4 regions of the Pectobacterium quasiaquaticum genome follow, and region 2 is predicted to be linked to each of the others. Evidence: predicted binding sites of a transcription regulator. Region 2 holds the regulator's gene; each other region holds the start of a gene.

Region 1 (7,535 bases), 1.5 Mb from region 2:
GTCAGCCTTAACCGAAGCGAATGAAATCGTGGTGTTGCAGCAAGGACAAACGGTGCAGCGTGGCACACATCGGATGCTGGCGGCACAACCCGGCTGGTATCGGGATATGCACCGTTATCAACAGTTGGAGGCGGCGCTGGATGATGTGCCGCAGTTGGAAGGAACGAAAAATGAATAGCCCTCAACAGTTTTGGCCAACCCTGAAACGTCTGCTGGCCTATGGTTCCCCCTGGCGAAAACCGCTGATGTCAGGTGTCGTGATGTTGTGGGTTGCTGCCGCCGCAGAAGTTTCCGGCCCTATATTGGTGAGCTATTTTATTGACGATCTGGTGGCAAAAGGCCACTTTCCGCTGGCGATTGCGGCTGGCTTGGCAATGGCCTATATCCTGCTACAAATTCTGGCGGCCTCTCTACACTATTTTCAGACGCTGCTGTTCAACCGCGTTGCGGTCGGTGTCGTCCAGCAACTGCGCATTGATGTGATGGATGCGGCGTTGCGCCAGCCGTTGAGTACATTTGATACGCAACCCGTTGGGCAACTGATTTCACGCGTCACCAATGACACCGAGGTGGTTAAAGACCTGTACGTCATGGTGGTGTCAACGGTATTACGCAGTGCGGCGCTGGTTGGTGCCATGTTGGTGGCGATGTTCAGTCTGAACTGGCAGATGGCGCTGGTTGCGTTGATGATTTTCCCTGCGGTTGCGACAGTTATGGTGCTGTACCATCGTTTTAGTACGCCGATTGTGCGCAAGGTGCGGAGCTATCTGGCCGACATTAATGATGGTTTCAATGAAGTAATTAATGGCATGGGCGTTATTCAGCAGTTTCGTCAGCAGGCTCGCTTTGGCAAGAAACTGGGCGCAGCCAGCTATGAACATTATAAAGCGCGGATGAAGGCCCTGCGTCTAGAAGGTTTCCTGTTGCGGCCGCTACTGAGCCTGTTTGCCGCGATGGTGCTGTGTGGCTTGTTAATCCAATTCGGTTTCAGCTCAATGGGATCGGTTGGCGTCGGGGTCTTGTACGCGTTTATCAACTATTTGGGCCGTCTGAATGAACCTCTGATTGAACTGACAACCCAGCAGTCCATGTTACAGCAGGCGGTCGTCGCTGGTGAGCGTATCTTTGAATTGATGGATGGCAAAAAGCAGCGCTATGGCGATGATGAGCGTCCTCTGGCGACTGGGCGCGTCGATATTGATGAAGTTTCTTTCTCGTATGGCACAGAAAAACGTGTGCTACAGAATATTTCTCTGACGATACCAGAGCGCGGATTCGTCGCGCTGGTAGGGCATACCGGCAGTGGGAAAAGTACGCTAGCCAGTTTGCTTATGGGGTATTACGCGCCAGATGAGGGTGAGATTCAGCTTGATGGCCGTCCGCTGTCGACGCTCTCCCATGCGGTGTTGCGCCAAAATGTGGCAATGGTGCAACAGGATCCAGTTGTGCTGGCGGAATCCATGTTTGTGAATGTAACGCTGGGGCGTGATATCAGCGAAGAGGCCGTCTGGCACGTGCTGGAAGTGGTGCAGCTTGCCGAACTGGTTCGGGCTTTTCCTGAAGGATTGCACACGCGCATTGGTGAACAGGGGAATAACCTGTCTACTGGACAGAAGCAACTGCTGGCGATTGCGCGAGTACTGGTGCAAACGCCTAAAATCCTGATTCTTGATGAAGCGACGGCGAATATTGATTCGGGTACGGAGCAGGCGGTACAAAAGGCGCTGCGCATTATCAGGGAACAAACGACCTTAATTATCATCGCCCATCGGCTTTCCACTATCGTTGAGGCCGACACGATTATGGTTCTCAATCATGGGCAAACCGTTGAGCGGGGAACGCATGAGCAACTGCTGCAACAGCAGGGGCGCTATTATCAAATGTATCAATTGCAACTTGCCGGAGAGGATCTTGCAGCCACTAGCACTGAGGCTTGTCCTGCGCACTGAGACTGATCTGGGATAGTATCTCGGTCTGCACCGCCTTGTGTGGTGCAGACCGACAGTCTATTCGTGGCTTCGCACCATCAATAAGCATCGTGATTCTGGCTCCCCCCCGAGTTGCACTGAAAACACTCTTCATGCACTGTATTGGTGCGGTTTTTGCCCAAATCTTCCTGCATTTCTTTCCCATACTGTTTTCCTTTTGCCCTTTCTTATCGTTAATCGCGTTCTCTTTCCTGATTTATGTCAGATAAATAATTTATGGCACACTCTTTGCTTTAGTCATGACGTAGACCGACTTCATAGAGCATGTAATCGAACAAGTGACGGGCGAAAGCCTGAACGTAATGGCTAGGGGGAAGATAAATGAAACTGGTTACTGTGGTGATAAAACCATTCAAGCTGGAAGATGTACGTGAAGCGTTATCTTCTGTCGGCATCCAGGGACTCACCGTCACTGAGGTGAAAGGATTTGGTCGTCAGAAAGGGCATGCGGAGCTATATCGCGGCGCGGAGTACAGCGTTAACTTTTTACCCAAGGTAAAAATTGATATCGCAATTGCAGACGATCAACTGGATGAAGTGATCGATGTCATCAGCAAAGCCGCGTATACCGGGAAAATTGGTGACGGCAAAATTTTTGTCGCCGAGTTGCAAAGAGTTATCCGTATTCGTACGGGTGAAACTGACGAAGCCGCACTTTAACAACACCTAGCGTAGATACGTAAATAGGGATGGATGAAAATGAAAAAACGACTCTCTTCATTAGGTCTCGGTGTGGCGGCATTACTCCCGTCCTGGGCAATGGCTGCGACACCGACGATTGATAAAGCGGATAACGCTTTTATTATGATTTGTACCGCGCTGGTACTCTTTATGACTATACCGGGCATTGCACTGTTTTACGGCGGCCTGATTCGTTCTAAGAACGTTCTGTCCATGATGACACAGGTGAGCGTAACGTTCGCGATGGTTTGTATCCTGTGGGTGGTTTACGGATATAGCCTAGCGTTCAGTGAAGGGAATGCTTTCTTCGGTGGTTTCAGCACCTTTATGCTGAAAGGCATCGGGATTGAGTCCATCAGCGGCACCTATTATCAATTTGTACATGTGGCCTATCAGGCTTCCTTTGCCTGCATCACCGTCGCGCTGATTGTCGGTGCGATTGCTGAGCGTATTCGTTTCTCTGCGGTGCTGATCTTCGTTGCGCTGTGGCTGACGTTCTCCTACCTGCCGATGACGCACATGGTATGGGGCGGTGGCTATCTTGCTGCGGATGGTGCGTTGGACTTCGCTGGTGGTACGGTGGTTCACATCAACGCTGCGGTTGCTGGGTTGGTGGGGGCTTACCTGCTGGGTAAACGTGCTGGTTTTGGCAAAGAAGCCTTCAAACCGCATAACCTGCCCATGGTATTTATCGGTACGGCGATTCTGTACATCGGCTGGTTTGGTTTCAATGCCGGTTCTGCCGGTGCTGCGAACGGTATCGCTGCTCTGGCTTTCCTGAACACCGTTGTCGCGACTGCTGCTGCAATTCTAGCATGGGTTGGCGGTGAGTGGATGGTACGTGGTAAGCCTTCTCTTCTGGGCGCATGCTCTGGTTGTATCGCTGGTCTGGTGGCAATCACGCCTGCAGCGGGTACGGTTGGCGTCGGCGGTGCATTGATCATCGGTCTGGCCGGTGGCGTTGCAGGTCTGTGGGGCGTGACGGTACTGAAAAGATGGCTGCGTGTGGATGACCCGTGCGATGTGTTCGGTGTTCACGGCGTGTGCGGTATCGTTGGCTGTATCCTGACTGGCGTATTTACCTCAGCATCACTGGGTGGTACTGGCTATGCGGAAGGCGTGACGATGGCACACCAAGTTTGGGTGCAACTGTTTAGCGTGATTATTTGTCTGGTGTGGTCTGGCGTGGTGGCATTTGTCGCCTTCAAGATCGCGGATATGGTTGTTGGCCTGCGTGTACCTGAAGATCAAGAGCGCGAAGGTCTGGACGTCAACAGCCACGGCGAGAGTGCTTACAACCAATAAGATCGCGTAAATTAATCAGTAAGATCGTGTGAGTACAGTAGGCAGGCGTGGGGAAACTCCACGCCTGTTTTATTATCAGCTTTAAACTATTATCAGCTTTAAACCACCTCTTTCGGCGGTAGTCTTTTACGTTACGAGGCTGCCGCAGGTTTTACGGCTGGCGGCGACGTATGACGCCTTCCTGCACGCTGGATGCAACCAGCACGCCTTCCCGGGTATAGAATTGCCCACGAACGAAACCACGGGCACCGGATGCAGACGTGCTTTCGACGGTATATAACAGCCAGTCATCCAGCCGGAAATCACGATGGAACCACATAGAGTGATCGATTGTGGCGACTTGCATACCGGGTTCCAAAAAGCCAATGCCGTGAGGCTGCAAGGCTGTGAGTAGGAAATTGCAGTCAGACGTATAGCCGAGCAGATATTGGTGAATACGTTTATCGTCCGGTAGCGGGCTGCTGGCACGGCACCAGACGTGTCGCACTGGCTCGTCCACTTCGCCTTTTAGTGGGTTATGGAATTTAACTGGGCGCATCTCAATCGGGCTGGCCTGAATAAATTTATCGCGAAAGCGGGGCGGCAGAAGGTGCTGCATGCCTTGTGCGATTTCCTGCTCAGATTTCAGATCCTCAGGTGGTGCGACGTTTGGCATCACATTTTGGTGCTCAAACCCTTCTTCATGACTTTGGAATGAGGCGGTCATATAAAAAATAGGGCGACCATTCTGGATAGCTCTAACGCGTCTGGCGCTGAAGCTGTTGCCGTCGCGTAGGTTTTCAACGTCATAAATAATCGGTTTCTGGCTATCGCCGGGTAGCAAAAAGTAGCTGTGGAATGAATGAATGTTGCGCTCGACAGGGACAGTCTGTTTGGCGGCCGACATGGCCTGGCCGACAACCTGCCCGCCAAAGACCTGACGCAGCCCCAAATCATCGCTTTGTCCGCGAAATAGCCCTTCCTCGAGCTTCTCTAAATGCAGGAGGTCGAGAAGATGTTGTAGTGATTGACTCATGGTATCGGCCCCAATGGATGCGAATGGCTAGTTACTTGTTTGTTTTTAATATATAAAATCTAATTTTGTAGATTTTACTGCAATAAATATGTGGATTTCAGGGAAATATCAGAATATTGCACCATCATTATTGTGTTGGTTGAATCATACTATTTATGAATGCCGGTTTTCGATACCGGTAGTCTGACAATAATAAAGGAGACTGACCGAATGAAATTATGGCATATCTTAGGTGGTATCACGTTATCGATGACTCTGGCTGCATGTGCACAGAGGAGTGATTATGGCGTTTCTCCTCAGACAGGCGCACCTGTCACCAGTGTTTCCTCACAGCGTCCGGCTGTCGCAATGCCTGTGGTAACGGGTACGGTGAATATTCGTCAGCGGATTGCGCTACCTCACAACGCCGTTTTGACCGTTACCGTGTCTGATGCATCGCTGGCGGATGCGCCTTCAAAAGTGATTACCCAGCGTGTGACGCGTACAGAAGGAAAGCAGGCACCTTTCCAATTCGAGCTACCGTATAACCCAACTGATATCCAGCCCAATGCACGTATCTTACTCAGCGCTGCGATTGCAATCGATAATCGGATCGTGATGGTGACGGAGAACGTCTTACCGGTTATTAGCAACGGGGTAAATAACGCCGATTTAGTGTTAGTACCTGTCCCCTCAGTTCCCTTACCGGCGAAAAATAAGGGATCAATGATGTCTAACCCGACGAATCAGAGCCCTCATATGCTTCAGGGGCAGCCTAGCCAGTCATCTACGGCACCACAGACCATCTGGTAATTCATCTGGATACGCGCTGTTATGGCGCGTATTGCCAGCGGTATTTCGCAAGATCAACTTTTCCCTGACGATTGAAAATAATGCCCTCCGCCTGTAGCGCTGACTTTTGACGCACATAGTCTCCACCAACCAGCGATATTTCGCCTTTACGGTTGATTACCCGATGCCAGGGGAGTTTGCTGTCTTTTGGCAGACGTTTTAATACCCCACCGACTTGTCGGGATGCTCTGGGCGAGTCAGCAAGCTGTGCGATGTCGCCATAGGTCGCTATTTTTCCGTAAGGGATTGCCGCAACGATTTGAAAAACGCGCTGGCGGAAATTATCGTTTTCTTCTGACATCAGCGGATGTTCCTGCTGTTCCTAAACCGATTGAGTATCATAGTGGCATAGTGAGGTGGGTAAGAAAACAACGGTTAGTGTGGGTTAGCTTGCAATTGCCTATCTCATCGCCGATAATGCCAACCGCTTTGTGACACGTTGCGGTTATCATATGCAAGCTGTTATAAAGTCGTCAATGGAGGCCCTGTCGGTTCTCCCGCAACACTAACCTGTGGATTCGGTCAGGTCCGGAAGGAAGCAGCCGCAGCAGGAGACGTGTGTGCCGGGATGTAGCTGGCAGGGCCTCCACCAATTTGTGCCCTCGGTAGCCGCTTCATCGCCAGGCTGGTCTTCATCTCCTGCACATAAACGACATTCTCTGCCATAAACTCGGTTGCTGGCATACATAAATGCTGAACCGCCATTCTTTGCTCGATCGGTGTCATTTTCCGATCGCTGCTTCTTAGAGAGCATTATTGTGCATCTTTACTTAGCGAGTAATCATTGCGGTAATTATTACATCCTCTATTTTCATCACGGGATATACTATGCGTGGATACGATTGATGCGATTGTTATAAGCGATGAGTGCTGAGGAAATAAGTATGGGATGTGAGGAATAATTCATTTTTACTTAATATAAAGAATACAATTTGTTACAAGTCTTACGCAATTAATACGCTAAAAAGATAATAAAAACAAAGGCCGATAATATTATCGGCGCAGTGTGTTTAATGTCAGTTTTTGTATGCGTTTCGTTAGTAATTAACGAACGTATCGCCATACTGCTGTAGGGACTTTGTCGTAGAGTTTGTTCATCGTCAGTTCTGCCAGACGATGATCTGCTGCGGAAAAGAACATCTCCAGTTCATCATTGGAGAGTTCATACTTGTTTTTTTCAATAACGCGTTCGAGAGTGTCAATAGTTGTGCATTTACGCAAACGCATCAAATAGTCGATTTTTTTCATAATGGCCTATGCAAGCAGTACCTGGTGGTTAAAAATTTAAATAAATTATTGCTTAAGTTTTAGCAGGCATACAGATGTTCTCCCCTGAGAACATTCCGAATAATTTTGCTTTGGACTTCTGCCAACGTCGCAGTTCAGCATCATTAATTCCATAGTTGCTAAACAAGACGTAAGTATCATCCAAATACTTTTCAACCTGCTCTGAAAGCTCACTTTCGTTAGGGTATTTTATTTTAAATGTGAGAATAAACGTAGCGATATGCTCAATAAGTTCATTTAATTGGAGATTGATCGCAGATGTCGGATCATTGACCCAGCCGTGACTGCTATCACCTAACGTTGCTATGCTTTCGTCACACAGATTTTCACATAAGAATCTGAGTTGGGCAATATCATAATATTTTGGTGTGTACTCATCCATATCAATCCCTCCGTTAAGCCGTTATTCAGTGTTACTGCGGTTAACA
Region 2 (7,535 bases):
TAAGAAGTTTTGCTTTTCATAAGAAGTTTTGCTTTTCATAAGAAGTTTTGTTTTCCATCATAATCAGGACTATTGGTATGTCACAGTTTGAACAAGATGCTCATCTAAAACAGCAGTCTGACCGTGCACTATCCGATCATGCGCCACAAGCCGATCACACGCGACAAAAGGCTCATGAACTAGCAGATTTCGACTTCCAGCAGGCGGGCAAGCAGGTACTGAGTATCGAACGCGATGGGCTTGCGCAATTAGACCAGTACATTGATGACAATTTTACCCTCGCCTGCAAAAAGATATTCGATTGCCAGGGCAAAGTGGTCGTGATGGGAATGGGCAAATCCGGCCACATCGGCTGCAAGATTGCTGCGACCTTCGCCAGCACCGGTACACCTGCCTTTTTTGTTCATCCGGGCGAAGCCAGCCACGGTGATCTCGGCATGGTGACGCCGCACGATATCGTGATCGCGATTTCCAACTCGGGCGAGTCCCATGAAATTCTGTCGTTGATTCCCGTTCTGAAACGCCAAAACGTGTTCCTGATTTGCATGACCAGCGCACCGGAAAGTACGATGGGTAAAGCGGCGGATATTCACCTGTGCGTTCACGTCCCGCAGGAAGCCTGCCCGCTCGGTCTGGCCCCCACCACCAGCACGACTGCGACGCTGGTCATGGGAGATGCGCTGGCAGTAGCCTTGTTACAGGCGCGCGGCTTTACCGCAGAAGATTTCGCCCTTTCTCACCCCGGTGGCGCACTCGGCCGCAAACTTTTACTGCGCGTCAGCGATATCATGCATTCGGGCGACGAGATTCCCCATGTCCCACACGATGCCTCATTACGTGATGCCCTGGTGGAAATTACGCGCAAAAATCTGGGTATGACGGTAATCTGCGAAGCGGATATGAAAATTCTGGGCATCTTTACCGATGGTGACCTGCGCCGCATCTTCGACATGAATATTGACTTGAACAGCGCGCGCATTGCTGATGTGATGACCGCGGGCGGCATCCGTGTCGCACCGCAAACGCTGGCGGTGGATGCGCTTAACCTGATGCAGTCGCGCCACATCACCTCAGTGCTGGTGGCAGAAAACGATCGTCTGGTCGGGATCGTCCATATGCACGATATGCTGCGGGCTGGCGTGGTTTAAAAAGAAAGGATAATAGTGAATGAGTGAAGTCAGGGCGCAAACCGATACCTGCTATGGGCCTGTCGATCAACAGGTACTGGATAAAGCCCGTGAGGTTCGCCTGTTAATTTGCGACGTTGACGGCGTGATGTCCGATGGTCTGATTTATATGGGCAATCACGGCGAAGAGCTGAAAGCCTTTAACGTCCGCGACGGTTATGGTATTCGCTGTTTGCTGACGTCCGATATTGAGGTTGCCATCATTACCGGTCGTTCAGCAAAACTGCTGGAAGATCGGTGTAAGACACTGGGTATTAACCATCTTTATCAAGGGCAATCGGATAAGGTTTTGGCCTTCAACGATCTCTTGGATAAACTGTCAATAACAGCAAATCAGGTGGCATATATCGGCGACGATATGATCGACTGGCCAGTGATGGCGCAGGTCGGGCTGAGTGTTGCCGTGGCAGACGCCCATCCGCTGCTGTTACCACGCGCAGATTATGTCACCCGCATTGCGGGAGGTCGTGGCGCAGTGCGTGAGCTGTGTGATTTGATTCTGTTTTCGCAGGACAAACTGGAGCATGCCAGAGGGCTGTCAATATGAGCAAAACCAAGCGTTGGCTCACCGCTTTTCTGGCCCTGTTGGTGCTTATCCTCATCGGCTGGAATATTGCAGATGGCGACACGGTAGCAGCACCGGATGCAAACGACCCCGCCGTGCCGGTTTATACCAGCGAAAAGACCAACACGCAGGTATACAGCCCTGCGGGTAAGCTGAGCTACAGACTGGTTTCGGAAAAAGCAGAGTATTTCAACGACGAGCAGTTGAGCTGGTTTATCACGCCTATTGCTACGCTGTTCAATGAGCAAGGCACGGCAACTTGGTCAGTCCGCGCCGATCGCGCCAAGCTGACAAAAGACAAGATGCTCTATCTGTACGGCAACGTCGAGGTGAATAGCCTGGCGAAAGACGCACAGCTTCAGCGCATCACAACGAATAATGCCCAGGTGAATCTGGTCACGCAGGACATCGCTTCCGATGATGAAGTGACCCTGTACGGTGCTAGCTTTACCTCAAGCGGAATGAAAATGCGCGGAAATCTGCGTAACAAAACGGCCGAGTTGATCGAAAAGGTAAAAACCTCTTATGAAATCCAAAACCAATAATCTGATGCGTAACACCCTGATCGCCAGCTCGCTGTTCGCCGTCAGCGTTTCCGCCTTTGCCGTGACCGGCGATAGCAATCAACCTATTCACATTGATTCAGCACAGCAATCTCTGGACATGCAGGGCAACACGGTGACGTTCACCGGTAATGTTGTCGTGAAGCAAGGCACGATTGAAGTAAAAGCCGACAAGGTCGTCGTGACGCGTCCACAGGGCACGCAAGGCAGTGAAGTGGTCGAAGGTTACGGCAACCCTGTGACGTTCTACCAGATGCAGGACAACGGCAAACCGGTAAAAGGGCGCGCGCAGAAAATCCGCTACGAGCTGGCCACCGACTTTCTGGTGCTGACAGGCAATGCCTATCTGGAACAGCAGGACAGCAATGTCAAAGGCGATCGCATCACTTATCTGGTAAAACAGCAGCAGATGGAAGCGACCAGCGACAAAGGAAAACGCGTGACGACGGTGTTGGTCCCTTCTCAGCTTCAGGAGAAAGAGAACAAGAGCCAGCCTTCTCGTTCTCAGCAATCGCAACCACGGGTCACTGAATAAGTTATGGCAACACTAACCGCAGAAAATCTAGCCAAGGCGTACAAAGGCCGTAAAGTCGTGGAAAACGTCAGCCTCACTGTTAATTCTGGTGAAATCGTCGGCCTGCTAGGGCCGAATGGTGCCGGCAAAACGACAACGTTCTACATGGTCGTAGGCATCGTTCCGCGTGATGAAGGCCGCATCGTCATTGACGACAATGACATCAGCCTGCTTCCCCTGCACGAACGCGCCCTGCGCGGCATCGGCTATCTGCCGCAGGAAGCCTCTATTTTTCGGCGCTTAAGCGTCTATGACAACCTGATGGCGGTATTACAGATCCGTAAAGATCTGACGACCGAACAGCAGGAAGATCGTGCCAATGAGCTAATGGAAGAATTCCATATTATTCATTTGCGCGATAGTCTGGGACAATCGCTGTCCGGTGGAGAAAGACGCCGCGTAGAGATTGCGCGTGCGCTGGCAGCGAATCCGAAGTTCATCCTGCTGGATGAACCGTTTGCGGGCGTAGACCCGATCTCCGTACTGGATATTAAAAAAATCATTGAGCATCTGCGTGACAGCGGGCTTGGCGTGTTGATTACCGATCATAACGTCCGCGAAACGCTTGATGTTTGTGAACGAGCCTACATCGTGAGTCAGGGTAACCTGATCGCCCACGGTTCACCGACCGATATTCTGGCCGATGAACAGGTGAAACGCGTCTATCTGGGCGAAGGCTTCCGACTCTGATAGGGTAATATCTTCTCTTTGCAGTACTTATGGGACGTTAGCGCGATTTATGAAGCAAGGTTTGCAACTCAGGCTTAGCCAGCAACTGGCCATGACTCCACAGCTCCAACAGGCGATCCGCCTGTTGCAACTGTCCACGCTTGAATTGCAACAGGAGATTCAACTGGCGTTAGAAAGTAATCCGTTGCTCGAACAAACGGATCAGCACGACGAAATCGAGTCATTTGAAAAGGCAGACAGCGATTCACTGGATACCGGTGAAGCCCTTGAACAAAGGGACATGCCAGAAGAATTGCCGCTCGATGCCACCTGGGATGAAATTTACTCCGCAGGCACACCATCGGGCACTGGCACCGACTATCGCGATGAAGAACTGCCGATTTATCAAGGTGAAACCACGCAAACGCTTCAGGATTACCTGATGTGGCAAGTTGAGCTGACGCCGTTTTCCGACACCGATGCGGCTATCGCGACCTCTATCGTCGATGCGGTGGACAACACCGGTTACCTGACCGTACCGCTGCAGGACATTCTTGAGAGCATCGGTGACGATGACGTGACGCTGGAAGAGGTTGAAGCCGTACTCAAACGCGTGCAGCGCTTCGATCCCGTTGGCGTCGCCGCTCGCGATCTACGTGATTGTCTGCTGGTGCAGCTTTCCCAATTCGCCGACGACACGCCACGCCTGACCGAAGCGCGCCTGATCGTCAGCGATCATCTCGATCTGTTAGCCAACCATGATTTCCGCAGCCTGATCCGCGTTACTCGTCTGAAAGAAGAGGTGCTGAAAGAAGCGCTGGCGCTGATCCAATCGCTCGATCCCCGTCCGGGACAATCGATCAACACCGGTGAATCCGAATACGTGATTCCTGACGTGCTGGTACGTAAAGTTCAGGGGATCTGGACCGTCGAACTGAACACCGACAGCGTTCCTCGGTTGCAAATTAACCAGCAATACGCTGCGCTGGGTAACAGCGCGCGCAACGACAGCGACGGGCAGTTTATCCGCAGCAATCTGCAAGAAGCGCGCTGGCTCATTAAAAGCCTGGAAAGCCGCAATGACACGCTGCTGAAGGTCACCCGCTGCATCGTCGAACAGCAGCAGGATTTCTTCGATCAGGGTGAAGAATTCATGAAGCCCATGGTACTAGCAGACATCGCGCAAGCGGTGGATATGCATGAATCGACCATCTCACGCGTGACGACACAGAAGTTCCTGCACAGCCCGCGCGGCATTTTTGAGCTAAAATATTTCTTCTCCAGCCACGTTAATACCGATAGCGGCGGAGAAGCCTCGTCAACGGCAATCCGCGCGTTGGTGAAGAAGCTTATTGCAGCGGAAAACCCCGTGAAGCCACTGAGCGATAGCAAGCTGACGGCGCTGCTCTCCGATCAGGGCATCATCGTGGCGCGTCGAACCGTGGCAAAATACCGAGAGTCTTTATCTATCCCACCATCGAATCAGCGTAAACAACTGGTTTGATCTCAACAGAGAAGGAAGACACTATGCAGCTCAACATTACCGGCCACCACATCGAGATCACTGAACCACTGCGTGATTTTGTCAATGGCAAGTTTGCCAAATTAGAGCAGTATTTTGACCGGATTAATCAGGTCAATGTGGTATTGAGAGTGGAAAAAGTTCAGCAAATTGCCGAGGCCACGCTCCACGTTAATGGCGGCGAACTGCATGCGACCTCAGAGGCGGCAGATATGTACGCCGCGATAGATTTATTGATTGATAAGCTGGCGAGACAGCTCAATAAGCATAAAGATAAACTCAAGCAACACTAATTTTCTCCTTTGCCGTTTGGCAAAGGACAAACTCGGCCCATCCATTTGATGGGTCGGGATCACCAGAAGTGAAAGAGTCGTTAAGTGAAAATAAAATGAACCACGATCCCGTATTGCAGCTCAGCACCGTATTACGTCCTGAGTGCACCCGAAGCACGGTCCACTGCCAGAGTAAAAAACGGGCATTGGAAATTATCAGTGAGCTGGCCGCCAGGCAGCTTAACATTCCTTCGCAGATTATCTTTGATGCCATCCTGACCCGGGAGCGGATGGGCAGCACGGGAATCGGCGGCGGCATTGCCATTCCTCACGGTAAGTTGGAAGACGATAATGCGCTGGGCGCCATCGGTGTTTTCATCCAGTTAGAGCAACCGATCGCTTTCGATGCTATTGATAATCAGGCCGTTGATCTGCTTTTTGCCTTGCTGGTTCCAGCGGAACAATGTAAAACCCATTTGCATACCCTGTCGCTTGTTGCCAAGCGGCTGGCGGATAAAACGGTTTGTCGGCGCCTGCGTGCGGCGCAAAGCGATGAAGAGCTGTACCAGATTATGACGGAAGCTGGTTAAGCCGGATGGTTGTCATGTTCACGATGACGGGCGATTCGCCATGGATTCAGAGAATGCTTGCAATCCCTGCGCTAAGCCGTCATTTTTTTAGCTATACATCACTTTTTTATAAAAACAGTGGCAATGAAAATTCGCTATCACGTTGCCAGAGGGGAGTCGTCAGATGGTGCTGATGATTGTCAGTGGTCGCTCAGGTTCAGGGAAATCTGTCGCCCTGCGCGCACTGGAAGATATGGGGTTCTACTGCGTAGATAACCTACCAGTGGTTCTACTGCCAGAACTGGCTAATACGCTTGCGGCACGTAATATTTCCGCTGCAGTCAGCATTGATGTGCGCAATATGCCGGAATCACCCGAGATCTTCGAGCATGCCATGGAGCAACTGCCACCCAGCTTCTCGCCTCAATTGCTGTTTCTGGATGCCGATCGCAATACGCTGATTCGTCGCTACAGCGACACCCGTCGCCTTCACCCGCTCTCCAGCAAGAATCTATCACTGGAAAGCGCGATTGATGAAGAAAGCGACCTGCTGGAGCCGTTGCGTTCACGTGCCGATCTGATTATCGATACCTCAGAGATGTCGGTACATGAACTGGCCGAAATGCTGCGTACCCGGCTGCTCGGCAAGCGAGAACGCGAGCTCACGATGGTCTTCGAATCGTTCGGCTTCAAGCACGGTATCCCTATCGATGCGGATTACGTCTTTGACGTGCGCTTCCTGCCGAACCCGCATTGGGATCCGAAACTGCGCCCGATGACCGGTCTGGATAAGCCCGTTGCGTCCTTCCTCGACAGGCACACCGAAGTTCACAACTTCATCTACCAGACTCGCAGCTATCTGGAACTGTGGCTGCCGATGCTGGAAACCAATAACCGCAGCTATTTGACTGTCGCCATTGGCTGTACGGGCGGTAAACACCGTTCCGTCTATGTCGCCGAACAGTTGGCAGATTACTTCCGCTCACGCGGTAAGAACGTGCAGTCGCGACACCGTACGCTGGAAAAACGTAAACCTTCATAATATTCGGCAAACCAGTACAACTAGGTAACCTATGACAGTCCGGCAAACGGTTGAAATCAAAAACAAGCTAGGCATGCACGCTCGCCCAGCCATGAAGCTGTTCGAGCTGGTGCAGAGCTTTGGTGCCGAAGTGATACTGCGTAATGACAGCGGCACCGAAGCCGAAGCCAGCAGCGTGATTGCCATGCTAATGCTGGACTCGGCCAAAGGGCGACTCATCGAAGTAGAAGCGACAGGCCCAGATGAAGAACAGGCGCTTGCCGCCGTCATTGGGCTGTTCGAAGCCGGGTTCGACGAGGACTAGCATTTCCTTAGCAGGCTATACCCTAAATAATTCGAGTTGCGTGAAGGCGGCAATCGCGCGAATCCTCAGGAGCTTACACAAGTAAGTGACTGGGGTGAGTAAGGGAAGCCAACGCACAAGCAGCTTGAAGTATGACGGGTATCTGCCAGCCTTCGTGACAAGGAGCGCTTCACTTTCCCTTCCGAACCTCCTACTATCTACCTCTATAAATCATAATATTTTCTTATACCCCCTGCTCCTTTGGGTGCGGGGGGTTATTTTTATATCA
Region 3 (7,535 bases), 390 kb from region 2:
GCATCACGCTCGGAGCCCAGCGGCTGATGTAGAGGTTTACGCAGCATTTCCCAGCGAAATTGATAGTACGCCTCCAGTTCTTCCGCGCTTTCAGGTACTCTCAAATGATACATAACCCTTCCTCTATACCGAGATGCCTCATTGCATCAGGGTTCATGAAATCAGACGGTTGAAGCAAATTTATAAGCGGGACGACAACGGTGATAGCACGTTAAAACGCTATGTCTGTAGCCAGAACGTCACTGGGCCATCATTCACTAATGCCACTTTCATATCCGCCGCAAACTGCCCTGTTTCTGTGTGAACGCCTTGCTCACGACACTGTCCGACAAAGTATTGATAGAGGCGATCGGCCTCTGAAGGATGTGCACCGCGAGAAAAACCAGGCCGCATGCCACGCTGCGTATCGGCAACGAGCGTAAACTGTGAAACCACCAGCACATTACCGCCAGCCTGACGAACATTGAGATTCATTTTCCCGTCATCGTCACCGAATATGCGGTAACCCAACACACGTTCGCAGAGTCGCGTGGCTTTTTGTTCGTCATCGCCCTGCTCAACGCCCAGCAGGATCAGTAAACCTTTATCGATTTTCCCAACCACACTGCCTTCTACCGTCACGCTGGCGCTGGATACTCGTTGAATTAGCGCAATCATAAAACCCAACTACTCCCGATGTTATCATTCCCAATAGGGGCTGTGTCCGCCCCTGCGATATAAATCATGCGTTAGCCGTCGTCGCCTGCATGGAGAAAAAATCCTGCACCACCTGACGATCGGTCACCAAAATGCTGTGAATTCCAAGGCTCTGTGCGGCATCGATATTTACGGCATTATCGTCAAAAAAAACGGTTTGCGCTGGCGTCACGCCTTCTTGCGTCAAGACGTATTGATAAATCGCCTGTTCCGGTTTACGTAATCCAATGTCTTGCGACAGATAGAGCTTGTCGGCCGCCGTCTCCACTTCAGGGAATAGTGCAGGCCAATGTGCACAATGAAGGCGATTGGTATTCGACAAAATCACCACACGGTGCCCTTGCTGACGCAGGCGCTGCATGATGCCGATAACCTCGGGACGCAGCGCGACAAAAATGGCCTGCCAGCCAGCGGTGAATTGTTCGAAGCTCAGAGCGATGCCCATTTCCTGGCACAGTCTGGTGGCAAACTCCTCGTCGCTGATCTCACCCCGCTCATGCTGTTCAAACGCTTCGCCCATGACAAAGCGCTCTTGCAACGTCGCGAGCGGCGCGCTACTCAGATTACTCCAGACACCCAATACTCTATTGAAATCAATATCTATGACGACATTGCCTAAATCAAAGATATACAGCATGGCAGTGACCTCCTGACGTAATCGTAGGATTTTCACTGTAGCGGGAAATGGCGAAACTGAACAGGGAGGAAATATAAAGGAAAGGTTAAAATAGAAAAAAACGCATAAAATTCAGGGCACCCGAAGGTGCCCTGTTGCGTAACAAGACAAATCCGTCTGAAATTAGACGTCTTTGCTGCCGCGGCTAGCGCGTTTACGATCGTTTTCAGTCAGGTGACGCTTACGAATACGAATAGACTGTGGCGTAACTTCAACCAGTTCGTCATCATCAATGAACTCCAGCGCTTGTTCCAGAGACATTTTGATCGCCGGAACCAGCGTGGTTGCTTCATCAGTACCCGATGCACGCATGTTGGTCAGTTTCTTACCGGTCAGACAGTTTACCGTCAGGTCGTTAGAACGTGAGTGAATACCGATGATCTGGCCTTCATACACTTCTGCACCGTGTCCGAGGAACAGCTTACCGCGATCCTGCAGGCTGAACAGCGCAAACGCGACGGCTTTACCCTGACCGTTAGAGATCAGTACGCCGTTCTGACGCTGGCCGATTTCACCCGGACGCACGTCATCGTAGTGACTGAACGTGGAGTACAGCAGACCAGTACCAGACGTCATGGTCATGAATTCGGTACGGAAACCGATCAGACCGCGAGCAGGGATCAGGTAATCCAGACGGATACGACCTTTGCCATCTGGGATCATGTCTTTCACATCACCCTTACGTTCACCCATGGCTTGCATGACTGAACCCTGGTGCTGTTCTTCGATGTCCAGCGTCACGTTTTCAAACGGCTCTTGGTTACGACCGTCGATAACGCGGTTGATAACTTTCGGACGTGATACGGCCAGTTCAAAGCCTTCACGACGCATGTTTTCGATCAGAACTGACAGGTGCAGCTCACCACGACCAGAAACGCGGAACGCATCAGCATCTTCGGTTTCGTCAACGCGCAGGGCAACGTTGTGTACCAGCTCTTTGTTCAGACGCTCCAGAATCTGGCGCGACGTAACATACTTACCTTCTTTACCACAGAATGGTGAAGTATTGACGTTGAAGAACATGGTAACGGTAGGTTCATCGACGCTCAGTGCTGGCAGCGCTTCGACATTCTGTGGATCACAGATGGTGTCGGAAATGTTCAGCTCGCCCAAACCGGTGATCGCGATGATATCGCCTGCTTCCGCTTCAGTCGCGTCGATACGCTCCAGACCCAGGTGAGTCAGAACTTTACCGACTTTACCGTTACGGGTTTTGCCTTCGCTATCAACAATAGTAACTTGTTGGTTAGGCTTAACTTTACCGCGCTTGATACGGCCGATACCGATAACGCCAACATAGTTGTTGTAGTCCAGCTGAGAGATCTGCATCTGGAACGGCGCATCCATCTCAACCTGAGGCGGAGAAACGTGATCGACAATCGCCTGATACAGCGGAGTCATATCTTCCGCCATGTCGGTATGGTCGAGACCCGCGATACCATTCAGCGCAGAAGCATAAATGATCGGGAAATCCAGCTGCTCGTCAGTCGCATCCAGGTTCACGAACAGGTCGAATACCTGATCGACAACCCAGTCAGGACGTGCACCAGGACGGTCAACTTTGTTGATAACCACAATGGGCTTCAGACCGTTGGCAAATGCTTTTTTGGTCACGAAACGCGTTTGCGGCATCGGGCCATCCATCGCATCAACAACCAGCAGTACCGAGTCAACCATCGACATGACACGCTCAACCTCGCCGCCGAAGTCGGCGTGTCCCGGGGTATCTACGATGTTAATACGGTAGTCTTTCCAATTAATGGCGGTATTTTTTGCGAGGATGGTAATTCCACGCTCTTTCTCCAAATCGTTGGAGTCCATTACACGCTCGGTTGCTTCGACACGTTCACCGAACGTTCCGGATTGTTGCAACAGCTTGTCAACCAGGGTGGTTTTCCCATGGTCAACGTGCGCAATAATGGCGATGTTACGCAAATTTTCGATCACAGCTTTGCCTCAGGCATTTAGAAATAGCGCGCTATTGTACACGTATTAATCGAGGGACTAAACAAGATCACAAGCATCTATGATAAACAACCTAGAGCTGCCTGCTTTGTGATCCCTTTCACGGTGCAAAAGCGCTACAAGCGAACATGAATGCACTAAATAAGTGCAATAATTCACATATAGAGCACCATTTTGGTGCTTTAGACTATAATGGTGCAGTGGGTTTACGTGAGAAAGCCCCACAGAGCAACACATTGCACACATTTAAAAAGTTGGCACACTTTTAGCTTTAGTCTACTCACGGCAACAACATCAATCCACAACGATATTCGTTCCACGACGATAAATGACCAATCGGGAGAACCAAGTATGTCCGCAGAACATGTTTTGACGATGCTGAATGAGCACGAAGTGAAGTTTGTTGATTTACGCTTCACGGATACTAAAGGTAAAGAGCAGCACGTCACCATTCCGGCTCATCAAGTCAATGCCGACTTCTTCGAAGAAGGTAAAATGTTTGATGGTTCTTCGATTGGCGGCTGGAAAGGTATTAACGAATCAGACATGGTTCTAATGCCCGATGCCAGCACCGCAATGATCGACCCGTTCTTCGAAGATTCTACACTGATCATTCGTTGTGACATCCTCGAGCCAGGCACGATGCAAGGTTATGATCGCGACCCGCGTTCTATCGCTAAACGTGCGGAAGATTTCCTGCGTTCTTCCGGCATTGCCGATACCGTCCTGTTCGGGCCTGAGCCAGAATTCTTCCTGTTCGATGACATCCGTTTCGGCAGCAGCACGTCCGGTTCCCACGTTGCTATCGACGATATCGAAGCTTACTGGAACTCCGGTAAAGCCTACGAAGGCGGTAACAAAGGTCACCGTCCAGGTCTGAAAGGCGGCTACTTCCCAGTTCCACCAGTCGATTCATCACAGGACATCCGTTCTGCTATGTGTCTGACCATGGAGCAAATGGGTCTGGTTGTTGAAGCTCACCACCACGAAGTGGCTACCGCGGGTCAGAACGAAGTGGCTACCCGCTTCAACACCATGACCAAAAAAGCTGACGAAATTCAGATCTACAAATATGTCGTGCATAACGTGGCTCACGCTTACGGTAAAACCGCGACCTTCATGCCAAAACCTATGTTCGGTGATAACGGTTCAGGTATGCACTGCCACATGTCTCTGTCTAAAGACGGCACGAACCTGTTCGCTGGCGACAAATACGGCGGCCTGTCTGAATTGGCACTGTTCTACATCGGCGGTGTTATCAAGCACGCTAAAGCCATCAACGCCTTGGCTAACCCGACCACCAACTCTTACAAGCGTCTGGTCCCAGGCTACGAAGCACCTGTTATGCTGGCTTACTCTGCCCGTAACCGTTCTGCTTCAATCCGTATCCCAGTGGTTGCTAGCCCGAAAGCACGTCGTATCGAAGCACGCTTCCCAGATCCAGCAGCTAACCCATACCTGTGCTTCGCTGCACTGTTGATGGCTGGCCTCGACGGCATCATCAACAAAATCCACCCTGGCGATGCGATGGACAAAAACTTGTACGACCTGCCACCAGAAGAAGAAGCAGAGATTCCAAAAGTTGCAGGTTCTCTGGACGAGGCCCTGGCTGCACTGAACGAAGACCGCGAGTTCCTGACTCGTGGTGGTGTGTTCACCGACGACGCTATCGACGCGTACATCGAGCTGCGTAAGCCTGAGATTGACCGCGTTCGTATGACGCCACACCCAGTTGAGTTCGAACTGTACTACAGCGTCTAATAACTACAGCGTCTAATCTTTACCTCGGCGTGGTTGGGTATGCTAATACCCAATCATGGCCGATAAACAACAGAATACTAATAATTTTGTTTTTGTTGCCGTGGAAACGCTTCAGCCCATCTTCGGATGGGCTTTTTTCACCACCGGCATTGGCCGTTGCGACGTAACATCCATCATCCACACTACAATGCACCACGACGGTGCGGGAGTCTGCGTTATGGCAACAGGCACGCTGCCCGATGCTGGGCAGATCCTAAATTCCCTGATAAACAGCATCTTATTGCTGGATAACGATCTGGCTATTCACTATTCCAACCCAGCAGCACAGCAATTACTGGCACAAAGCTCGCGTAAATTATCCGGCACGCCGCTGCCCGATTTGCTGGGATACTTTTCTCTGAATGTCGATTTGCTGCGTGAAAGTCTGGATTCAGGGCAAGGTTTTACGGATAACGAAGTCACCCTCGTCGTGGATGGTAAAGCGCACATCATGTCGCTCACCGCTCAGCGGGTACAAAACGATTTTATCCTACTGGAAATGGCGCCGATGGATAACCAGCGCCGTCTCAGCCAGGAACAGCTTCAACATGCACAACAGCAGGCTGCCCGTGATTTGGTCCGGGGTCTGGCGCATGAGATAAAAAATCCGCTTGGCGGATTGCGTGGTGCCGCGCAGTTGCTTGCTAAAGCACTGCCCGACCCGGCATTGACGGAATATACCAAGGTCATCATTGAACAGGCGGATCGCCTGCGTAATCTGGTTGATCGCCTGCTCGGGCCACAGCAGCCCGGCCTGCACGTCACCCAAAGCATCCACCAGGTCGCTGAACGCGTTTGTCAGCTCGTCTCTCTGGAAAAGCCAGATAACGTGACGCTGGTGAAAGACTATGACCCTAGCCTGCCAGAGCTGACGCACGACCCCGATCAAATTGAACAGGTACTGCTGAATATTACCCGCAACGCGCTACAGGCGCTGGGCGAGGAAGGCGGGACGATTACGATACGTACCCGCACGGCTTTTCAGCTTACGTTACACGGTGTGCGCTATCGTCTCGCCGCGCGTATTGACGTGGAAGATGACGGCCCCGGCGTGCCTGCTCAACTACAGGACACGTTGTTTTACCCGATGGTGAGCGGACGCGAAGGGGGCACAGGTTTGGGGCTTTCCATTGCCCGCAGTCTTATCGACCAACACTCCGGTAAAATTGAATTTAACAGTTGGCCAGGACACACCGAATTTTCGGTTTACCTGCCCATTCGCCAGTGAGGTTCACAATGCAACGAGGGATAGTCTGGATTGTCGATGACGATAGCTCCATCCGTTGGGTGCTTGAGCGCGCGCTTGCTGGTGCGGGTTTAACCTGCGCAACGTTTGAGAACGGAAATCAGGTATTGCATGCGCTGGCGACACAAACGCCCGACGTTCTGCTGTCCGACATCCGTATGCCAGGGATGGATGGATTAGCGCTCTTACAGCAAATCAAACAGCGCCACCCGATGCTTCCGGTCATCATTATGACGGCACATTCCGATCTGGATGCCGCCGTCAGCGCTTATCAACAGGGTGCGTTCGACTATTTGCCGAAGCCGTTTGATATTGATGAGGCCGTTGCACTGGTTGAGCGTGCGATCAGTCATTATCTGGAACAGCAGCAGCCGGTACGCAACCAGCCAATCAACGGCCCGACAACCGACATTATTGGCGAAGCCCCCGCGATGCAGGATGTCTTTCGCATCATCGGTCGCCTTTCTCGCTCGTCAATCAGCGTGCTGATTAATGGCGAATCGGGGACGGGTAAAGAGTTGGTAGCGCAGGCCCTGCATCGCCACAGCCCGCGTACCAAATCCCCTTTTATCGCGCTGAATATGGCGGCCATTCCTAAGGATCTGATCGAATCAGAACTGTTCGGCCATGAAAAAGGCGCGTTTACAGGCGCAAACCAGATTCGTCAGGGCCGCTTTGAGCAAGCCGATGGCGGTACGCTATTTCTGGATGAAATCGGCGATATGCCGCTAGACGTACAAACACGTCTGTTGCGCGTATTGGCAGACGGACAGTTTTACCGCGTTGGCGGCTATGCCGCAGTAAAAGTGGATGTTCGTATTATCGCGGCAACGCACCAAAATCTTGAACAACGCGTGCAAGAAGGCAAGTTCCGTGAGGATTTGTTCCACCGCCTGAATGTGATCCGCGTTCACCTGCCGCCGCTGCGCGAACGTCGGGAAGATATCCCCCGTCTAGCGCGTTACTTTTTGCAGGCTACAGCCAAAGAACTGGGCGTCGAGCCGAAGAATCTGCATCCAGAAGCAGAAACGGCGCTAACCCGTTTACCGTGGCCTGGCAACGTGCGCCAATTGGAAAACACCTGTCGCTGGTTGACCGTCATGGCCGCTGGTCAGGAAGTGCTGATTCAGGATCTGCCGCCTGAATTGTTCG
Region 4 (7,535 bases), 1.3 Mb from region 2:
TGTCCGGAGCTGAACACTTCTCAGGAACGGTGATCTCATCACGGGAATACCACGAGCCGGAAAAATTTAAAGGGCAGAATATTCTCGTCATAGGTGGTGGTGTCAGTGGAGCTGATATTGCTTCAGATCTTGTTCCCTATGCAAATACAGTGAGTATTTCGGTAAAAAAAATGGGGCTCTACCTCCCAAGACAATTCCGAACTGGTCCGAATGATATGATGCATTCCTATTTGGGCAGGTGGATGTTGAGTCACATGAATTATTCAGAATTTATCGATTATCTCGATAACATTATGCCTGACTACATGCAGACCTACCGTGCATCTGGTTTATTGCCAGACCTTGCGAATAATAATGCGGTTCACGTTAACGAAAAGATCATACCTAACGTGGCCGCTGGCCAGATAAAGGTTAAACCTCAGGTAGAGCGTTTCACGGATAAAGGGTGTATCGAATTCGTTGACGAAACTCAGGAAAAATATGATGTCATCATTACCTGTACCGGTTACGAAATGCCTGATTATTCGTTCGTTCCAGGTTTTGACAGGAAACAGCTGTATGAACATTTTTTTTGGACGGAAGATCCTACTCTCGCTGTCATCAATCCTCCTGTAGATACTGCTGGTTTCGGTGCTGCATTTCCCTACTTTGATATTATCAGCCAATGGGTTATTAATGTTTTCACTGGGAATTCAGAACTTCCGGAGAAAATTGTTATGCAGGACTGGTGCGCTGAACACATGGCTTCACTGCATGTTAAACGCTTTTATGACAGCTGGCTGGAAACCATCCGTATAGGGTTGCGGGCGGGCCTCATCCCAGATCCTTCTAGGGACTTTTCCTCTTACTGGAACATAATTACCAGTGTGGTTAAACCTGGCTATCTGGCTAGGTCGCCGGTAACTCCGGAGCCAGGTATGATAGATAATATGTTTGATTTCAGTACTGCAAAAATACAGATACTGTCAGGGCTGGGGAGAGAAGTTCTCAGTCATTTGCTTAGCAAAGGTGATATAACTGACGCTGAATACAGGGCGGCAGTTGGTAAAGAACCACAAGAATCCATTTCCGCATATCTACCATACTCACAAATCTATCTCTGATAAAAAGGGCCGTAACAGGCCCTTTTACTTTTCATAATAGCCTGATTAATTTTGCTGGGTTTCCTGCATAAATCCCTTTTACCTCAATCTGTTTAACCACGACGGAACCTGCGCCGATGACGGAACCACTGCATATATATGGTGACAGAATGGTGGCTCCGCTTCCCACAATGACCGAATCTCCGAGGGAAATGGTGATCCAGTTATTCGGTGAAGGGTCCGGCGCACCGGAATGAAACAGATCGTTTGCGAACGTCACGTTATGGCCGATGAAGCAGTTCATGCCTAATGTTACGTTTTCACAGATAAATGTGTGTGACTGAACCCGGCTACCACTACCAATTAGACACCCTTTCTGTATCTCAACAAAAGGGCCAATGAATACGTTATCCTTGAGTTCACATTCATAAATATTGGCAGGTCTGATGATGGTGACGTTATTTCCTGAAATCACGTCGCGAATTTCGCTTTCTAACAATTTCATAGAATTATCCAGAATAAGGTCTAATTAATAAGGTTCATCGCACTTTACTGGGGAACGCTGCTTTTATCTTCATAAAAAAGTAGTCGTTATCCCAGTATTCGTATGCCATCCGTTTTATCACTTTGATCCTGTTGTTCATTCCATCAAGTACGCTGGTATTCAGACGATGCGTGACACTCGCGATTATGCCGCTCACGTAACCCTCCAACTTATCAGCGAACTACTGCAACGCCCTGATGCAACTTTTCTGTGCCTACCTGTATCACTCATTCCAGCGACGCTGCGCAACATCTTTATCCGAGGCATACCACAGCTCTTTCAGCGCTGTTTTCATCATATACACCGTATTTAACGGCTCCAGTAACTCTGCCAGTTTCACCTCATGCCCAGTCGGCTGATTCGCCTGGTCACCCCTCACCCTGTCGATAACTTCCCGGCCAAACTTCGCCACAACATGGAACAGGTCATACACCACTTCCGCCTGCAGGCCCGGCAAAAACGCCAGAAGGCTACCCGTCCGGCTCGTTAGGCCAACGACCGCTGGCCGTATGGATTCCTACGTCGATTTATTGCAGGCCAACGGCGGCAGCATGATCATGCTGGCAAAAGGCAACCGCAGCCAGCAGGTGACCGACGCGTGCCATAAACACGGCGGCTTCTACCTTGGCAGCATCGGCGGCCCGGCTGCGATTCTGGCGCAGAACAGCATCAAGAGCCTGACCTGCGTCGAATACCCTGAACTGGGAATGGAAGCCATCTGGAAAATCGAAGTCGAAGATTTCCCGGCCTTTATTCTGGTCGATGATAAAGGCAACGACTTCTTCCAGGTGATTCAGAGCGCCAAGTGCGTGAAATGCGGTTAACTCATTCCTACCGTGATTAGAGGTTAGCCACTAACGCCAGCCGAGCGGGAGTAACGGATAGATCGTAAAGTCGCTGTAAACACGTCCATGTGCGCTCGGGTTGCGCCATCCATGGCGCAAACGCTTTACTCTTCTATTCCGTTACTCCCGTTTTCGTTCGGTAAAGAGGTTTGTCTACGGTCTACAGCGCCCCGATTTTCGGGGCGTTTTTTATTTGATGCCCAACCGCTTCGCCAGACGATGCAGATTGCCGCTGTCCATTTCTAGTTCTCTTGCGCAGGATGACCAGTTGCCTTCATGGCGTGCCAGCGTGTGTTGGATGATCCGACGCTGATAGTCGTCCGTTGCCTCCCGCAGGCCACCGCTGATGAAATAGGCGGGTGCCGTGTCGATAACGCCCGATGAACCGGAGGTCGCATGAACGGGCTGAGAGGGAAGTTCAAGATTGAAATGTTCAGGGCCTAACAGCACCTCACCCGATTCCTGTCCCGCTCTTGCCAGCACGGTAGCACGGTAAATGGCGTGTTCCAGCTCGCGCACATTCCCCGGCCAGTCGTATTGTTCCAGTAGCGCGCCCGCATCTGCCGTCAGCGCCAGCCGTGCCAGCCCCAGTTGCACGCGGCTGCGCTCGCAGAAGAATCCCGCCAGCAGTGCCACATCCTGACTGCGCTCACGCAGCGGGGGTACAGACAGCGGAAACACGCTCAGACGGTGGAACAAGTCAGCACGGAAAGCGCCATCCAGCACCGCCTGCCGTAGATCGCGGTTAGTCGCCGCCAGCACGCGCACGTTCACTTTCAGACTGCTGTCATCCCCCACGCGCTGGAGATCGCCATACTGCAATACGCGCAGCAGCTTCGCCTGTAGCGTCAGCGACAGTTCGCCAATCTCATCCAGAAACAGCGTGCCGTTATCCGCCATTTCAAACTTGCCGGTTCGATGGTGGATCGCACCGGTAAACGCGCCCTTCACATGACCAAACAGCTCGCTCTCCGCAACCGACTCCGGCAGCGCGGCGCAGTTCAGGTACACCAGAGGATGACTTGCCCGGCTGGAACCACGATGAATCGCTCTCGCCACCAGCTCTTTACCAACGCCGGTTTCTCCCATAATCAGCACGTTCAGATCGGAGCCCGCGACAATATCGACCTCTTTCTTCAACCGCTGCATCGGTTCCGACAGCCCGACCATTTCCTCGACGCTTTCCGCCGCCGGACTTTCAGCCCGCACCGGCGCGGGCAACTGCCGCTCAAGACGCTCCATCAGCAGCGCGTTACTCAGCGCCGCCGCCGCCATCGCCCCCACCAGCCGCAGCTCTTCATCGCTAAAATGGTCGAACTGACACGGATCCATGCCGTCCACAGTCAGTGCCCCGATCAGGTTTTGATTGGCAAACAGCGGCAGGCCAACGCAGGCGTGCACCTTAAGATCCTCCTGACTGGGGATCAGACCGTCATAGGGATCGGGAAGCTGGCTGTCTGCCGGAAAGCGCACCACGTCACCCGCGCGGGCAATCGCCTCCAGACGGGGATGATCGGACAGACGAAAGCGTCGTCCCAGTACATCCGGTGCCAGACCGTCGATCGCCAGCGGGCGGAACAGCTGATTCTCGTAACGCAACAGCGCCGAGGCATCACAGCGCAGCAGTTGGCGCAGGCTGTTGATTAAGCGCTGGAAACGATCCTGATTCGATAGCCCCATTTGCAGTTCGATAGCGATACGGGCAAGGGCGTTAATAGAGAGTGTCATGGTGTGTCCTAATGACAGAACCTGTGTCATTAAGACAATAAATAAAATATGTCATTTTGACAATCAATATTTATTAAAGCGTTATAAATCAATAAATTAAAAACTGGCACACTTCCTGCAATCTCTACAGCATATTCCCGTATACGACTATTGAGGTTTCAGAACATGACGATTCACGTAAAGAACAATATCCACTGGGTTGGACAACGCGACTGGGAAGTCCGTGATTTTCACGGCACTGAATACAAGACGCTGCAAGGCAGCAGCTACAACAGCTACCTGATCCGTGAAGAAAAAACCGTGCTGATCGATACCGTCGATCACAAATTCAGCCGTGAGTTTGTGCAAAACCTGATGGCGGAAGTGGATCTGAACACGATTGACTACATCGTGATCAACCACGCCGAGGAGGATCACGCTGGGGCACTGAGCGAGCTGATGGCGCGTATTCCCAACACGCCAATTTACTGCACCTACAATGCGATCGATTCCATTACCGGTCACCATCACCACCCTGAGTGGAATTTTCACACGGTCAAAACCGGCGACACACTGGATATCGGCAACGGTAAGCAGTTGATCTTTATCGAAACGCCGATGCTGCACTGGCCGGACAGTATGATGACCTACATGACCGAGGACGCCGTGCTGTTCAGTAACGATGCGTTCGGCCAACACTACTGCGATGAGCACCTGTTCAATGATGAAGTCGATCAGACTGAACTGTTCGAGCAGTGCCAACGCTATTTCGCCAATATTCTGACGCCATTCAGCCGCCTGGTGACCGCCAAGATCCACGAAGTGCTGGGCTTTAACCTGCCGCTGTCGATGGTTGCAACCTCGCACGGCGTGGTATGGCGCGACGATCCTGCCCAGATCATTCACCTGTATCTGAAGTGGGCAGACAGCTATCAGGAAGATCGCATCACGCTGTTTTACGACACCATGTCCAATAACACCCGCATGATGGCCGACGCTATTGCGCAAGGTATCAACGATGTCGATCCCGGCGTAGCGGTAAAAATTTACAACGTCGCCCGTCACGACAAGAACGAGATCCTGACACAGGTCTTCCGCTCGAAAGGCGTGTTAGTCGGTTCATCCACCATGAATAACGTGATGATGCCGAAGGTCGCTGCCATGCTGGAAGAGATCACCGGTCTGCGTTTCCAAAACAAGAAAGCCTCGGCGTTCGGCAGCTACGGCTGGAACGGCGGCGCGGTAGACCGCGTACAAACCCGTCTGATGGATGCCGGTTTTGAAACCACGCTGGCGCTGAAAACCAAATGGCGTCCTGATGGTTCCGCGCTGGAAATTTGTCGCGAGCACGGTCGCGAAATCGCGCGTCAGTGGGCACTGCATCCTCTGGATGATACGCCTGCCCGTCGCGTCATCTCTCCCGTAAAACAGATCGCTGCGGCACCGCAAACCACCACCGCCCCGCAGAATGTGAGCGCCCCAGCCGAGAGCGCCTGCGGATGCAATGAAGTCGCTGCACCACAGGCAACCACACAGCCGGCGGCACAGTCAGAAAACGGCTGTATGCAGTGCAGCGTCTGCCAGTGGATCTACGATCCGGCGCTCGGTGAGCCGATGCAGGATGTCACCCCTGGCACCATGTGGTCGGACGTACCAGACAGCTTCCTCTGCCCGGAATGTGGGCTGGGCAAAGACGTTTTCAATCCGATTCGCTAAGGAGAGGATGATGAAAGATATCGTGATTATTGGCGCGGGCTTTGCCGCCCGCCAGCTCATCCGGCAGCTACGCAAGCTGGATGCACACTGCCCTATCCGCCTGATTACTGCCGACAGCGGCGATGAGTACAACAAGCCGGATCTAAGCCATATGATGAGCCTGCAACAGCATGCTGACGATCTGACCAAGATGTCAGCAACCGCGTTTGCTGAAGAAAACCGCATTGCGCTGCTGGCCAATACGCGCGTCACCGCCATCGACCGCCATGCACAACAGGTCATCTGCGGCACGGATCGTTACGATTACCACAAGCTGGTGTTCGCGACCGGTGCCAGCGCGATGGTGCCGCCGATTCCGGGACGCGAACATATGTTGACGCTCAATAGTCAGCAGGAATACCGCACCCACGAAAGTCGGCTCTGGCAGGCCGAACGCGTACTGGTGCTCGGTGCAGGACTCATCGGTACTGAGCTGGCGATGGATCTAGGGCGCGCAGGAAAACAGGTCACGCTGGTTGACTGCGCCAGCAGCATTCTGCCCGCGTTGATGCCGCCCGAAGTCAGCTCACGCCTGCAATTCACGCTGACGCAGCAGGGCGTTTCTCTGCTGCTGAACACAACCCTGCAACAGTTGGAGAAAACCGAAACCGGCGTACAGGCTACATTTACCGATGGCCGAGCTGTCGAAGTGGACGAAACTCTCTCCGCTATCGGTTTGCAGGCCAACACGCAGCTGGCAAAAGCGGCGGGGTTAACGGTGCAGAAAGGTATCCAGACCAATGCGCAGTTACAAACCAGCGATCCACAGATTTATGCGCTGGGCGACTGCGCAGAGATTGGCGGTAAGCTCCTGCCCTTCCTGCAACCGATTCAGCTCAGCGCGATTACGCTGGCGAAAAACCTGCTGGGTGCCAACGAGATGCTAACGCTGCCGCCGATGCTGGTTAAAATCAAAACGCCGCTGTTTCCTTTACAGATGGCTGGCGATACCACCAGCAGTGATTTGCACTGGCAGCAGGAATGGAACAAACAAGGGATGGTGGCGAAAGCGCTGGATTGTCAGCAGGTGCTGCGCGCCTTTGTGGTCGGTGGCGAGCGGATGAAAGAGGCATTTCCGCTGCTGCGGCAGCTTTCCACCGTGAGTTCAACCACTGCCTGACACAGCAAAATAAATAATGCATTTAAAATACATATTTCTGGTCAGCCTGCGTGCGGATTAATAGAATGCGGCCATCGCTTTTGGAATTTACAGAGGTAAAAATGCAAGATCTCATTTGTTATAAGAAGATGCCGCAGTGGAACAGCCAGACGTTGCCTGCCGCCTTTCAGGAAAAGCACAACACGCAGGAAGGCACCTGGGCGAAACTGACCGTGTTGAAGGGAGAAATGACCTTCTCCATGCTGACCGAAGACGGCGATACGCTGGAGACATTCCAGTTCTCCGAGCAGAACCAGCCGCCGTTTGTTGAGCCACAGGCGTGGCACCGCATCGTCTCGTTCTCTGACGATTTGGAATGTCAGCTCAGCTTTTTCTGTTCGGCGGAAGATTTCTATCATAAGAAATACGGTCTGACGCGCACCCATTCCGAAGTGATCAACGCCGTGCAGCACATCAAACCGGGAAAAGCGCTGGATTTAGGC

The links. The regulator sigma-54, encoded in region 2, starts transcription at its own class of promoters, with help from an activator protein. The targets are predictions, from matches to a motif close to GTTGGCACANNTTTCGCTNT.
Positions count from the first base shown of each region.
Region 1: a site for sigma-54 is predicted at 2,204-2,223, ahead of glnK (P-II family nitrogen regulator). Genes of this name have one in related genera too.
Region 3: a site for sigma-54 is predicted at 3,591-3,610, ahead of glnA (glutamate--ammonia ligase). Genes of this name have one in related genera too.
Region 4: a site for sigma-54 is predicted at 4,302-4,321, ahead of norV (anaerobic nitric oxide reductase flavorubredoxin). Genes of this name have one in related genera too.

Region 1 is NZ_CP065177.1:3,225,122-3,232,656, reverse strand. It holds gene IG609_RS14805 (SmdA family multidrug ABC transporter permease/ATP-binding protein) at 1-178, shown strand, start outside; gene IG609_RS14800 (SmdB family multidrug efflux ABC transporter permease/ATP-binding protein) at 171-1,949, shown strand; gene glnK (P-II family nitrogen regulator) at 2,310-2,648, shown strand; gene amtB (ammonium transporter AmtB) at 2,688-3,974, shown strand; gene tesB (acyl-CoA thioesterase II) at 4,126-4,989, opposite strand; gene IG609_RS14780 (YbaY family lipoprotein) at 5,200-5,781, shown strand; gene IG609_RS14775 (MGMT family protein) at 5,801-6,121, opposite strand; RNA gene ffs (signal recognition particle sRNA small type) at 6,307-6,403, shown strand; gene IG609_RS14765 (HHA domain-containing protein) at 6,865-7,068, opposite strand; gene tomB (Hha toxicity modulator TomB) at 7,121-7,489, opposite strand.
Region 2 is NZ_CP065177.1:302,857-310,391, reverse strand. It holds gene IG609_RS01450 (calcium/sodium antiporter) at 1-3, shown strand, start outside; gene kdsD (arabinose-5-phosphate isomerase KdsD) at 78-1,148, shown strand; gene kdsC (3-deoxy-manno-octulosonate-8-phosphatase KdsC) at 1,168-1,734, shown strand; gene lptC (LPS export ABC transporter periplasmic protein LptC) at 1,731-2,297, shown strand; gene lptA (lipopolysaccharide ABC transporter substrate-binding protein LptA) at 2,278-2,850, shown strand; gene lptB (LPS export ABC transporter ATP-binding protein) at 2,854-3,579, shown strand; gene rpoN (RNA polymerase factor sigma-54) at 3,629-5,062, shown strand; gene hpf (ribosome hibernation promoting factor) at 5,086-5,373, shown strand; gene ptsN (PTS IIA-like nitrogen regulatory protein PtsN) at 5,469-5,942, shown strand; gene rapZ (RNase adapter RapZ) at 6,106-6,963, shown strand; gene npr (PTS phosphocarrier protein NPr) at 6,995-7,267, shown strand.
Region 3 is NZ_CP065177.1:4,378,698-4,386,232, forward strand. It holds gene fabY (fatty acid biosynthesis protein FabY) at 1-113, opposite strand, end outside; gene dtd (D-aminoacyl-tRNA deacylase) at 220-657, opposite strand; gene yihX (glucose-1-phosphatase) at 722-1,333, opposite strand; gene typA (ribosome-dependent GTPase TypA) at 1,496-3,319, opposite strand; gene glnA (glutamate--ammonia ligase) at 3,689-5,098, shown strand; gene glnL (nitrogen regulation protein NR(II)) at 5,316-6,365, shown strand; gene glnG (nitrogen regulation protein NR(I)) at 6,374-7,535, shown strand, end outside.
Region 4 is NZ_CP065177.1:3,499,019-3,506,553, forward strand. It holds gene IG609_RS16000 (flavin-containing monooxygenase) at 1-1,103, shown strand, start outside; gene IG609_RS16005 (acyltransferase) at 1,135-1,587, opposite strand; gene IG609_RS20660 (transposase) at 1,622-1,783, opposite strand; gene IG609_RS16010 (hypothetical protein) at 1,850-2,059, opposite strand; partial or broken gene IG609_RS16015 (fumarate hydratase C-terminal domain-containing protein) at 2,059-2,450, shown strand; gene norR (nitric oxide reductase transcriptional regulator NorR) at 2,661-4,199, opposite strand; gene norV (anaerobic nitric oxide reductase flavorubredoxin) at 4,365-5,894, shown strand; gene norW (NADH:flavorubredoxin reductase NorW) at 5,905-7,053, shown strand; gene tehB (SAM-dependent methyltransferase TehB) at 7,155-7,535, shown strand, end outside.